DNA from 4 places in the Colwellia sp. SU-HH01217 genome. Region 2 is predicted to be linked to each of the others. Evidence: predicted binding sites of a transcription regulator. Region 2 holds the regulator's gene; each other region holds the start of a gene.
The links. The regulator sigma-54, encoded in region 2, starts transcription at its own class of promoters, with help from an activator protein. The targets are predictions, from matches to a motif close to GTTGGCACGNNNNTNGNNT.

Region 1 (3,185 bases), on a different contig from region 2:
AGGAATTTCATTCAACCTTGCAATATAATCTTGGTAATCTTTTACTGAGTCCATCACTAAACCATTACTCATATTTAGAACGCCTAAATAAAAGCTACTAAAGGTGTTTAATGGGATCCTCGATAAATCTAATTGATATCGACGAATCGAACCTTCTAAAACCCACTTTAATAGTTGGTAGTTAATGCGGTTGTCAGCAGTTAGTTTATTCTCATCAATGTTAGTTAAACGTTTAAGGAATATAGTTTCCGCTGCGAGACGTCTATCATTATCTTTAGCTGATACACCTTTAAGCAAATGATTATATGTATTTACACCTGCTCGCGTTGCTGAAAGTGGATTTTCTTTTAATGAATAATCCCACCTTTCATCAATTATTTCTGTTAACACTTCATCTGCGCTTTTAGGTATATGATCATTTGCTATTAAGTGTGTGTTATAAAAGCAAAGCAAAATCAATAGGAATAAATTACTTATTTTTTGATTTAACATTAAGTTGATACTTTTCATTATTTCCCCAATATTTTTGTATGTACAAATATTTTCATTACTAGTCAATATTGCCATAAGTATGAACAATAATGTATGTTTAGCCACACTCAATTTTATAATAGACAGTGAGTATCTATTGAATAAGTGAGGTCACCTGAAACTAAGGGTCAATAAGTTAGAGAGATTATAATGCAATCAAAGTCCATCATATTAATTTTTACCTTAATGCTCTTTATCGTGACATTACTTGTTGGTTTTTATATCGGTACAGTCTCAAGTGCAGGCTCACATAGCAGTCAACTTTATGCTGGAGCTCAAGAAATGAGAGCAGCGCTATTGAATTTGAATAAAAATGATATTCCAGAGGCTAGGGCGATACTTTGTCGTTCAATAGAAACAAGACTACAAATATTAGATTTAGCCAAGCCTGCATTACCTGAACGCACAGTAGAAGAAGTTAACGCTATAAAACAGGCATGGCTGTATAAAAACATTAATGAATCAAAAGATGATTTTATGGAAATTTGTTCCTAAAATAGGCGTAAAGGTACTTATTAATTAAGTAGTATCGTTTTATTAAATACTGCTAATTTTTAGTTACTATAAAATTAAGAAGGTCGTATGAAGTTTATTTATCTACTCGTTTTGTTACTTATATCAGGGTGTTCCACTCAAACTTTGAAAGAACAATTAGCAGACACAACGTTTGGAGCTGTAACGGGATCGGATTATTCTCGAAATCCTGCAAGCTGCCCAAGAATAGAACAGCAATGCGCCGACGGAAATTATCAAGAATGGATTCAGGATAATGGTCAATTAGCTTGCGCTTGTAATAATTAATTAACTGGAATACAGACAATAAAAAAGCACCTTAAAAAGGTGCTTAAACAATATATATTATCTGTAAGTGATTTTCTATTTTTTAAACTTACGAGATGTTAAACCTATAATGCCTAAAGCAAAAATGGCAAGAGTAGTAGGCTCTGGAACTTGTACTGAAGATGTTTGAATAATTGCTTGGTTTTGCCCCCAAGTAACACTGACACTTTCACCTGCTAACATGCCAAGTGAAGCTAATGTAACACCACTAAAAGTTGCAGATTCATTAACAGTTCCAATCAAAGCGGCATTAATTTGAAAAGCAATCTGATTTTGCACATTAGCGAAGAAAAAAGGATTTGTTGTAGAAGTAAGCGAAGCTGGGTATGCATTACCAGTAGCAGTAAGGCTTCCTACAAATGTTGCTTCAAACAGATTATTTGACCCTGTTTCCCAACCAAAAGCAGGTAAAGTTCCGGCGACAGCTGCATTTGCCCCTAAATTTATATTTCCTTGGCTTATTAGCCCTGTATTATCGTAATCACCAGTTGCTGTCATCATTAAATCAGTGCCATTATCAGTAATATTCATAATAATAAGGCCAGCGTTAGCATAACCACTAACAGTTAATATTAAACTAGCAATTGCGACTCTCAACATTTTTGTATTCATAACTACCACCTTTATAATTTACATTCTTGTAATAAAACATCACTTGGTTTTAATAAAGCATTATTCATGCCGAAAAATTAAAACCTTTTTTATCAAGAGAGTAGAAATGTCTTTGAAAAAGTTTTATTAAAAGGTGTAAAGTAATCATACAGTTAAACTATTGAAAATCAAAATTTTGTTAACAGTATTGCAACAACCAACGATATTCTTTCTATATGCGTTTATAATTTTTCTGCAATATCATGTATAGCACTTACATAAGCGGCTATTAATTCTTTACGATTAATAGTGGCACAGGATAAATCACTGTCATTATCAATAAAGAATGGCTCTGCAATTAGACAAGGGGCAGAAGTTTCTTTAAGTAAATATCCACCTCTATCTTCAACTGTTTTGGCTTTAATACCTCTATCAAATAAAGCGAGGGCGGAGACTAGTTTCTGTTGTAATACAGTTGCTATTGCTTTGCCTTTTGCTGACTTGTGGTAATAGAGTACTTCGGTACCACTTACTTTTTTGTTAAGACTCTAACTGTTGAGCTTGCTCTAACTCAGTTTCTAAACGTTTTGTTTCATCGGCACGTGGCTTGGTGAAACGGGCTAAGGCAAGGTACAAGACAGGGGTTAAATAAAGCGTAAAGATTACCGCAATTCCAAGCCCACCGAACACAACCCAACCAATTGCGTTGCGTGCTTCAGCACCGGCCCCGCTTGATAATATCAAAGGTAAAGAACCTAGCAGTGTGGATAATAACGTCATTGTAATCGGACGAAGCCTTGTACTTGCTGCTTCTTCTACAGCTTGGCGCACATCCATACCTTTATCGCGTAATTGGTCGGCAAATTCGACTAGTAGAATAGCATTTTTTGCGAGTAGCCCAATCAGCATTACTAAACCTATTTGTGAGTAAATATTAATAGAAGTGCCTGTTAAAAATAAGGCAAATAAAGCAGCAGCTATACCAAAAGGTACGGTGGCCATTACAACTACCGCACTGTTAACGCTTTCAAATTGTGCTGCCAATACTAATAGCACAATGACGAAAGCTAACACATAAGTCATCGTCACTTCGTTAGCGGTCTCTTGAAAAGTAAGTGCTTCACCTAAGAAAATTAATCCTATGTTATTGGGTAAGTTTTCAGCACCAAGGCTTCTTATTTTCTCAACAATCTCTTGTAACGGAAGATCCTCAGGCAGCTCCA
Region 2 (3,185 bases):
ATTTATTAGAAGAGTTTCATATCAGCCATATCAAAGATAATTTAGGTATGAGTTTATCTGGTGGTGAACGCCGACGGGTAGAAATAGCAAGAGCATTAGCTGCCGATCCCAAGTTTATCTTACTAGATGAGCCTTTTGCAGGTGTTGATCCTATTTCAGTAGGCGATATAAAAAAGATTATTATCCATTTAAAAGAGCGTGGTATTGGCATACTTATTACCGATCATAATGTCAGAGAAACTCTCGATGTTTGTGAACACGCTTATATTGTAAGTCATGGTGAATTAATTGCCGAAGGTAATGCAGAACAAATACTTGCGAATCAACACGTAAGAGATGTATACCTAGGTGAACAATTCACGTTATAGTGATGGAATACAAATAAGTAAATTTATTTTAAGAAAAGACACCTTTTCTCAATAACGTAAACTATGCTTTATTTAAACTAACTAGGAAATTTATAAAGGTAAATGCGCCCTACATTACAACTCCGTATTGGACAACATTTAACCATGACACCACAACTGCAACAAGCAATAAAGCTGTTGCAGTTATCAACGTTAGATCTCCAACAAGAAATTCAAGAAGCGCTTGAAAGCAATCCACTATTAGAAGTGGATGAAAGTGGACCGGCTTCAAACGAAAATAAAGCGGATCATATAGAAGAAGGTCATAACCCTTCTGCAAGTGCTAATGAAAGTAAAACGAGTGACGGTAGTGAAGACTCCACCCCAACTATCGATGAAATTAGTACAACAGAAGCTATGGAAAAGAATGACATTCCAGATGAGTTAAATATGGACACAACTTGGGATGATTCATATAGCGCAGGAACAGCTAGCTCAGGTGTCAGTAACTCAGCACCATCAGAAGATTACACCTACCAAGGTGAAACTCAAGACTCTATTCAAGACCATTTACATTGGCAAATGCAATTAACTCCTTTTAGCGACACTGATAGAGCTATTGCAACTGCAATAATTGACGCTGTTGATGATGCAGGATACCTCACCGTAAGCTGTGAAGACATTCTTGAGAGTATTGCCAAAGAGGATGTCGAATTAGATGAAGTTGAAGCGGTATTGAAACGTATCAATATGTTTGACCCAATCGGTGTTGCTGCTCGTTCAATTGCCGATTGTTTATTGATTCAATTGAACCAATTTGAACCGTCGACACCTTGGATAGCTGAGTGTAAATTAGTTATCAGTGAACATATTGACTTACTTGGCAGCCGTGATTACCGCCAACTAATGCGCAAAACCAAGTTAAAAGAAGATCAACTTCGGGAAGTTATTCGTCTTATTCAAACGCTTAACCCTCGTCCTGGCGATGCGGTCATTAAAAGTGATGATCAGTATGTCATTCCTGATGTTTCTGTAGAAAAGAAAAATGGTCGTTGGATGGTTGAACTCAATCCTGATACCGCACCTAAATTATCTATCAATCAGCAGTATGCGGCATTAACTCGGACGATGAAATCTTCCAGTGATAATCAATTTATTCGTTCTAACTTACAAGAAGCTAAATGGTTCATTAAGTCACTTGAGCAACGCAACGATACCTTATTGAAAGTCTCAAACTGTATCGTGCAGCGGCAACAAGGGTTTTTTGAGCATGGGCCAGAAGCAATGCGCCCTATGGTGTTAAATGATATTGCCGAAGCTGTTGATATGCACGAATCAACCATATCGCGTGTTACCACACAAAAATATATGCATACCCCTAGAGGAATTTTTGAACTCAAATATTTCTTTTCTAGCCATGTTAGCACTGAAAATGGCGGCGAATGTTCATCAACGGCCATCAGAGCCTTAATTAAAAAGCTGATTGCCGCAGAAATACCGTCTAAACCATTAAGTGATAGCAAAATAGCAGAGCTTTTAGCAGATCAAGGGATCAACGTAGCTAGAAGAACTATTGCTAAGTACCGTGAATCTTTAACTATTCCGCCTTCGAATCAACGAAAAAGTTTACTTTAATACTATTTGAAATTTTTAATTAATAAGGATCTCGTTTATGCAAATTAATCTTACTGGCCACCATGTTGAAATCACGAGTTCTCTACGAGAGTATGTCAATAACAAATTTTCTAAATTAGAGCGTCATTTTGATCAAATCAATAACGCCCACATTGTGCTCACTGTAGAAAAACTCAAGCAAAGTGCCGAGGCAACCTTGCACCTTAAAGGTAGTGAAGTTTTTGCTTCATCAGCGAATGAAGACATGTATAAATCGATAGACTTGTTAATAGATAAACTTGATAAACAAATTTTAAAATACAAAGGCAAAGTCAATCACCATTAGATTGGCACAAGCTCACAATCACTTTTTTATTTGCTGATCCTACCCAGTGACAGTAACTAAAAAGGTGTACCAATGAATATTGATAAACCGCAGAAATATATGATGAAGTTGCAAGATATCCTAACCAAAGACTGTACCCACTGTTTAGTGAGTATCCATAGTAAAAAACGTATTCTTGAAGAAGTTTGCTCCATTGCGGTTAATAAAATTTCCGGCTTAGATCAGCACCAGTTACTTGAAAGCCTAATGACCAGGGAAAGAATGGGTAGCACAGGCATTGGTAATGGAATCGCGATCCCTCACGGGCGTATTCAAAGCGACCAAAAAGTAGTGGCCGTATTAATAACCACTGAACAACCTATTGAATTTGATGCCATAGATAATCGCCCAGTCGATATTTTTATCGCACTCTTTGTTCCCGAGGATTGTTGTGAAGAACACTTAAGTACCCTGCAAAGCATCGCTCAACTCTTTAGTGATAAAAATAACTGTAAGCAATTAAGAAAATGCCGCGATAACGAGCAACTCTTCGACTTTATCCAAACAATCAGTTAGTTAATAAACCTTTACGCCCTTTTTAATTGTAGGTAACAATATGAAACTTATCATCGTCAGTGGTCGCTCTGGTTCAGGAAAGTCAGTGGCTCTTAGAGTGTTGGAAGACTTAGGATATTACTGCGTTGATAATATTCCTGTTAATTTACTTCCTGCGCTTATTCACACGGTTATTAACGATTATGAAACGGTTGCCGTCAGTCTAGATGTGCGGAATTTACCAAAAGATCCTGATGATATTTCCGAAATCATTGATTATCTTCCCAATGCCGTAGAGCTCAATATTCTTTATCTTGATGCCAATAATAATGATTTAATTAAGC
Region 3 (3,185 bases), on a different contig from region 2:
CTATAGTTATCCCATAAGGGATAAAGACTTGCAGCAGGAAAGTTGAATTCAGCTAATAAGTCAGACTGTTCTTTTGGGACAAAAGCAATACAACGAGCACCACTAAATGCTTCACTTTTAATGGTTTCTTTGGTGAGCATTTCTTGCATTATAGAGTGAGATGGGTCCATAACATACAAGGTGCCAATTTGTTTATTATAACCGATAACTGCTTGAAGATGCGCTGAAAAACCACTGGTAGTGACAAGAGCAAAAGGAATGTTTTTATCAATTAAGGCATAAGCTAAATCACTTGCCAATTCGAATTCCTGATAATAAAAATTATTACCTCTTAACCATTCACGCTCTTTAGTATCAGGTGTACCATCAAAGCAAATTTCATCGGCTATTTGAGTTGAATTGAAGTTTTTCCCCCAGTACCGGCATAACGCAGCTAACGTTGTAGGGGCACAAGTCATATGCTCTTGACGTAAAAAAGGTACATCTAACACCTTCCTTTCTAATTTTCCCTTAGCATTGGTAAGGTTTTCAGTTACCGTTTTCCAGTAAAAGCTATTACTTTTAGATAAAAGCGCAATTCCTTTATCTATCTCTTGATTATGTATCGCAATTTGCCCTTTCCAAGATAAAAGAAATTTTTCATCTCCTTTATCTTTGACAATCCTTAATTCTTCAAATCTTTCAATTGCATACTCACACTTTGCCCAATCATGGACGCTAGCTAGCAATTGAGCATATTCTAACCAAACGTTAGCGGACTGGTATTTGTTAGCGTGTTTCTCATACAGTGTGATCGATGCTTTAACGCCGTAAAACTGTGTAAAAAGCTCCGATAAAACACGTAAATTATCAGGAGATGGAAAGTTTGAAAAATGCTGTTCTGCCAGTTCTTTTGAGAGAATTAGTTCATTTTGATCGTTTAACAATTGAATTTTTAAATACGTTAGCCAATTGTCATCTGGGTTTATCGTAATAGCTTGATCAATGAGTTTATCTGCTACAGAGTAATTCTTAAATATTTTCTGGAGTATTGATTTAAAACCTAGTAAATCAGATTTAAGTTGTGGCTCTTCTATAATAGTTGACTCATGTTGAGTTAAAAACTCTTCAGCTAATATAGGACCTAGCTTATTAAGCTTATAAAAAAGCACTTTATTTAATAAGTTAGGATTTTGCTTTTGCTTTCTCCAAAGCTTTAACAATAGAAAGTCTGAATACCTATCGCCACCTAGGTTCATATACAAACGAATGGCTATAATGATTTGATCGTAGCTATTCCACCTATGAATAGGACCCCAAACATTTTCTGCCTCTGTTAATGCGTCTGTATATAAACCTCTTAAACAAAGGTCGTCAATAACATCTTTAAGAACTGTTTCAGATACAGTTTCAAAACTAAGATTAGGCACTGAAAAATAATTCCATCAGTTTATTTAACAAATGATAACAATGATTTAGGCAAAACTTTAGCACCTCTGATTTATTATGATGATTGCAAAAGTGTAATATAAAAATTGAAGAACACTCTCCTTTAATTTCTGTAATATCCATTAAATTGTGAATTGTTATGATTATTACAAGAGGTCGATACAGTTAGTAAAGGTAATCATTTATTTCACCAATTTAAAGAGAAACAGCAATAAGTAAAATTATGATCGGTATTTCAATACTACGAACAAAACGCTATTTGGCAAACTCTATAATATAAATTCGAATTTTAAAAGAAAAAGTCATCGTTCATCTAACCGTTAATAGGATATTTATAAATATTCTATTAACGGTTAGATGAAACTAGCGCAATTGTCAGTATTTTTTACAATAAAAAAAAAACAAATTTAAATTGGTCGAAAAAACAACAACTAACGATTTGGCATTTAATATGCTTTATTTCTATGAGAAAAATAAGGAGATTGATGTACCTCGTTTTTTTAATTTAATTGAATTAAAAAAGGAGATTTACTATGAAATCGTTTAGAAAAATAACGTCCATACTATGTATATTCGCACTTGCCACACTGCCAGCCAAAGCAGCACTTGTTACTGATTGGGACTTTGAAATAGATTCAGGTTTTACCAGTTTTACTGGTGGTAGCGTAACAGGGTCGAATGACAACGGATACTGGACTGCACCGAGTACACTTTCTTGGGGGAGTGGCGGAAGCGGACCTAGCTCTATTGATGTTGGTGGAGCCACCAACGGAAACGTCACAGGAAGTTTGCAAACCGATGGCGCGTCAGTTGACACGGTTAGTTTTACTCATATCAACAACCCCATTGCAGCTGGAGCAGGCTTAACTAGCGCTACGCTAAGTGATAGAATATTCTTAACACCAAAACTACCAGTACCTGGAGCAGGTTTTGCTCCACCAAACCTAATATTTAATATTCTTTTTATCGAAACAACTAATTCAGCGCCCTGTGCTGTAGCAGGATCCCCTACACCTTGTAATGATATTTTTGTACTTGATGTCGTTGGTGCTGGCTTTAACCCCATCAACCAAACGTTAAATCAAAACTTTGCTTACGATGGTAATAATTACAATGCACGGTTATTTATTACTGGTTTAGATGTACTCGAAGATAGTGCTTGTGCAGCAGCATTAGCAGCTGCAGGTTGTATCGGTTTAACAACAGTAGAAGGGGCAACCAATACTTTTCAAATAGCACTTGATATTACTACTGAAACCTTTCAAGTACCTGAGCCTGGCACATTAGCAATACTAGCAATTGGTTTATTAGCGTTAACGAGAAGGTTAAATTAACTTTTATATTAACCTTAACGATATTAAATAATCCATCTCTACAAAGATGGATTATTTATTTTAGCTAACACTTAGTTGTTAGCTAAAACTTGATTAAAGCGGTCAAACCCTTTCTCTAAATCCTCAATTAAATCATCAACATCTTCAAGACCAATATGTAATCGTATTAATGGGTAATCATATTGCCACGTAGTTACGCTGCGAAGTGATTGAACATTAGAAATCCCTAAGATTAAACTTTCAAATCCTCCCCATGAATAGCCCATTTTAAAATGAGACATGCCATCGAGTAATGCATTGAGTGCCGCTTTATTACCTTTGTTTAACACAAAAGAAAATAATCCATTTGAACCGGTGAAATCACGTTTAAAAAATTCATGACCAGGGCAAGAGTCAAAAGCTGGATGAAGAATTGTTTCAACC
Region 4 (3,185 bases), on a different contig from region 2:
GATTTTTCCGACCAAAACAAAAAATATGACCGGGCAAATTCAAGGACTGGATAACTTAACGCAAATATTAACGCTGGCTACTGATATTCCGGTGGTCGCTATTGGCGGGATTAATCATGAAAGAGCACCGCAAGTGTGGCAAACCGGTGTTGATAGCGTTGCTGTGGTTACGGCAATTACTGAAGCAGAGAAGCCAGAAAAATCAGTGGCCGATTTTCAACAGCTCCTCATTTAATATTTAGTGGGAAATTGGTATATGATATACTTTTAGAAGTTATTTTTTCGATATTACTTATTTCAGAAAAAAGTATTCATATAAAAGGAATTTAAGATGAACAGCTTGTTCAAAACCTCAGCTGCCGCGGCTTTAATCGCGGTAATTTACCCCTCCAATGCTAATGAAGTCTCAACACACTTAACAACCATTATTGAACCTACGCCAATTAAACGAGTGAACCCCAAGTACCCGATGGATGCTGCTAAAAATAATCGGGAAGGTTGGGCAAAGCTAAGTTTTGTTATAGGTACTGATGGGCTCGTTTCAAACGTGTTAGTTACTGAAACTTCAGGCAGTAAGGATTTTGCAGCTGCAGCTAGCAGAGCAGTTTCACAATGGGAGTTTACCCCTGCTTTTGCTGATGGCAAAGCTATTGAGCAATGTGTAAATACTGTACAGATGAACTTCAAAATGGATTCAGGAGGGGCTCAAGGAGCTACGCGTAAGTTTAGAAGAAAATATGAAAAGGCATTAGCCGCATTACAAGCGAAAGACTACGAACAAACTAAGCAAGTGCTTGATGAGATGTCAAAAATCAAAAAAATGCATCTTTCTGAAAGTAACTATATGCACCTACTCGCGGCTGATTATGCCCAACAAATAAATGATAAACCGCTACAACTCTTTCACTTACGCCGAGTTTGGTTAGATACGACAAATGAAGAAAATGCAGAGCGTGAACTTTCCACGTTAAATTCTATTTTAATGTTAGAAATTAGCCTAAACCAATTACAAAATGCTTATGGTACTTATAAAAGAATCATAAAACGTGAAGCAGCAGCGCCTTATTTAGAAAATTACAAAAAACTTATCGGCAAAATCGATGCTTTTATTGGCAGCGATAAAAATATAGTCGTTCAAGGCAATATTAAAGAAGATGACTTTTGGTACGCTGCGTTAGTGCGTAAAGAGTTCTCAATTATTGATGTTAAAGGCGCGTTAAATAAACTCGACATTAGATGTGCGAATAAACGTCATGTTTATAGTCTTGAAGAAAATAACACATGGAAATTACCCGACAGCTGGGGAAAATGCAGTATTTATGTTTACGGTGAAGATAATGCAACCTTTAATTTAGTCGAGCATCCACAAAAAAGCTAAGTCTTTAAAATAAGCTAATTACAGTAAAGCAATAGATAAAAAAAGGGCATTAAGTGATTCACTTAATGCCCTTTTAAATTAACTGTTTGCTATTTATCTAGGATTTATTATTTACTTTTACGTAAGCCTAAACCAACTAACGCTAAACCAAAAATAGCAAGGGTTGTAGGCTCTGGAATTTCGTTTAGTTGATTACGAACTAAAAAAGTTTCCCCAGATCTGTTAGCAGCACGAGATAAGCTAGCTGAAATTCCAACAGGCGCTCCCCAAACATAACCACTTACTGTGTTAGTAGGATCACAATGGTTATGACCAGAGCCAAAGAAAGGTGATGCACATACATTAGCGTTATAGTTATTTAAGTCAAATGCGCCAATTAGGTCATTCAGATCAACAAAGCTTGCAGACCATTCGGTGGCAGAAGCAAATCTAAAGCCATCGATCAAGTTAACATCATTTCCACAACCGTTTTGACCAGCACATGGAGAAGCGTAAACCCACTCTAATCCGCTGTCATCTTGATAGTATGTATAACTACCTGGTTGATAAATTAATCCAGCATTGGCTAAACCACTTACTGCTAAAAGAGCACCAAATAACGCTAATTTTAAAGACTTCATTGTATATTCCTATTTTAACTTTCTCTCTATCTATATAGTATTGTTAAGAGAGAAATACGACGGTTAAATATAATTAAGCAATTGACGGGCCAATAAGTCATCCTATTGTTTTTATTGTTTTATTTTGTTTTATTTTGTTTTATTTTGTGTTTTTTTGAAATGCGAGCCAACTAATTGTAAAAATAACTGACATACTTCAATGCGCAATTATGCAGAAATAATTGGTGGTATAATCAAAAAACATAATGCTATTGATTAATTTGAATCTTAGGCTGCCAATCTAACCAGTCTTCGTCTACTTCGTCATATAAAACAAAGCTGTTGCCTTGTTGAGTGTTACTGGACTGTTCTTGGTTTATTTCTGGGGTGGCAAAAGCAATGCCACCAGCGAGTAAAGTTTCTATTGATTGAGATTTAATATCAACGCCGGCTAAAATTCCTGCTTCAACTCTAAAGCCACTGGTATTCCAAAACTTACTCCCTTGAGTAACTAAAGGTGCATAAGTTTCAGCAATATTAATAAAAACATTCACTTTATCAGCGGTATTTGACAAGCCCACGCCAATGACCTCGCCCACCTTTACTTGGCGATAAAGTATTGGGTTACCTACTCTCACTGACCCCAAATTATCAGCGATTAAAGTTAAATTTAAACCAAAAGGAAGTTGTTCAAGCGCAGGTGCAATGTTTTGTGCAATAAATTTTGTGACGACTACATCACTATCACCCTTGCCGCGACTACTAGCAATAAAACCACCCTCGATAACTGAGGCAATATTTTTCGAGCCAACCAAACCTAATTCAGTTTGAGCAAACCAAAACTTACTGCCTGGAACTGCGAGTTGTTTTCCCTTTTTATTGAGTAAAATAAGTGCATTAACACTGCCGTTCTCGTTATAAACAAGTTTATTAACCACCCCAACGTTTTGCTCTTGATAAGATACTTTCATTGCTTCTTTAAGCCCTCTTGCATCAGCAAAAGTAACCGTTATTGCAAGGCCTGCGTCAATCGCTGCTTGTTGGTGTTTAAATAAGGTAAAGCTGTCTTTTTCTTGTGCTGCTAACAAGGTATTTTCATCGTCAGGCGTATAAAAACTGATGCCTCCTCGAAGCACAGCATCGACAGATTCTGTTTTAATAACAAATTTATCCAAACCGCCATTAATGGTTAGGCCGCCAGCGTTAAA

Region 1: AC27G3_RS10705 (PEP-CTERM sorting domain-containing protein) is a predicted target of sigma-54. The motif match lies at 2,039-2,057, and genes of this name have one in related genera.
Region 3: AC27G3_RS11295 (THxN family PEP-CTERM protein) is a predicted target of sigma-54. The motif match lies at 1,867-1,885, and genes of this name have one in related genera.
Region 4: AC27G3_RS16840 (PEP-CTERM sorting domain-containing protein) is a predicted target of sigma-54. The motif match lies at 2,074-2,092, and genes of this name have one in related genera.

Annotation. Positions count from the first base shown of each region.
Region 1 is NZ_BAAJLX010000007.1:79,825-83,009, forward strand. Features, by position in the region: gene AC27G3_RS10695 (DUF885 domain-containing protein) at 1-510, opposite strand, end outside; gene AC27G3_RS10700 (hypothetical protein) at 682-1,026, shown strand; gene AC27G3_RS10705 (PEP-CTERM sorting domain-containing protein) at 1,408-1,983, opposite strand; partial or broken gene AC27G3_RS10710 (N-acetylmuramoyl-L-alanine amidase) at 2,205-2,492, opposite strand; gene AC27G3_RS10715 (efflux RND transporter permease subunit) at 2,503-3,185, opposite strand, start outside.
Region 2 is NZ_BAAJLX010000001.1:374,105-377,289, forward strand. Features, by position in the region: gene lptB (LPS export ABC transporter ATP-binding protein) at 1-368, shown strand, start outside; gene AC27G3_RS01605 (RNA polymerase factor sigma-54) at 471-1,982, shown strand; gene hpf (ribosome hibernation-promoting factor, HPF/YfiA family) at 2,020-2,307, shown strand; gene ptsN (PTS IIA-like nitrogen regulatory protein PtsN) at 2,380-2,862, shown strand; gene rapZ (RNase adapter RapZ) at 2,903-3,185, shown strand, end outside.
Region 3 is NZ_BAAJLX010000008.1:52,081-55,265, forward strand. Features, by position in the region: gene AC27G3_RS11290 (tetratricopeptide repeat protein) at 1-1,409, opposite strand, end outside; gene AC27G3_RS11295 (THxN family PEP-CTERM protein) at 1,962-2,762, shown strand; gene AC27G3_RS11300 (cystathionine beta-lyase) at 2,834-3,185, opposite strand, start outside.
Region 4 is NZ_BAAJLX010000018.1:51,843-55,027, forward strand. Features, by position in the region: gene thiE (thiamine phosphate synthase) at 1-235, shown strand, start outside; gene AC27G3_RS16835 (energy transducer TonB) at 332-1,378, shown strand; gene AC27G3_RS16840 (PEP-CTERM sorting domain-containing protein) at 1,486-1,998, opposite strand; gene AC27G3_RS16845 (PqiB family protein) at 2,247-3,185, opposite strand, start outside.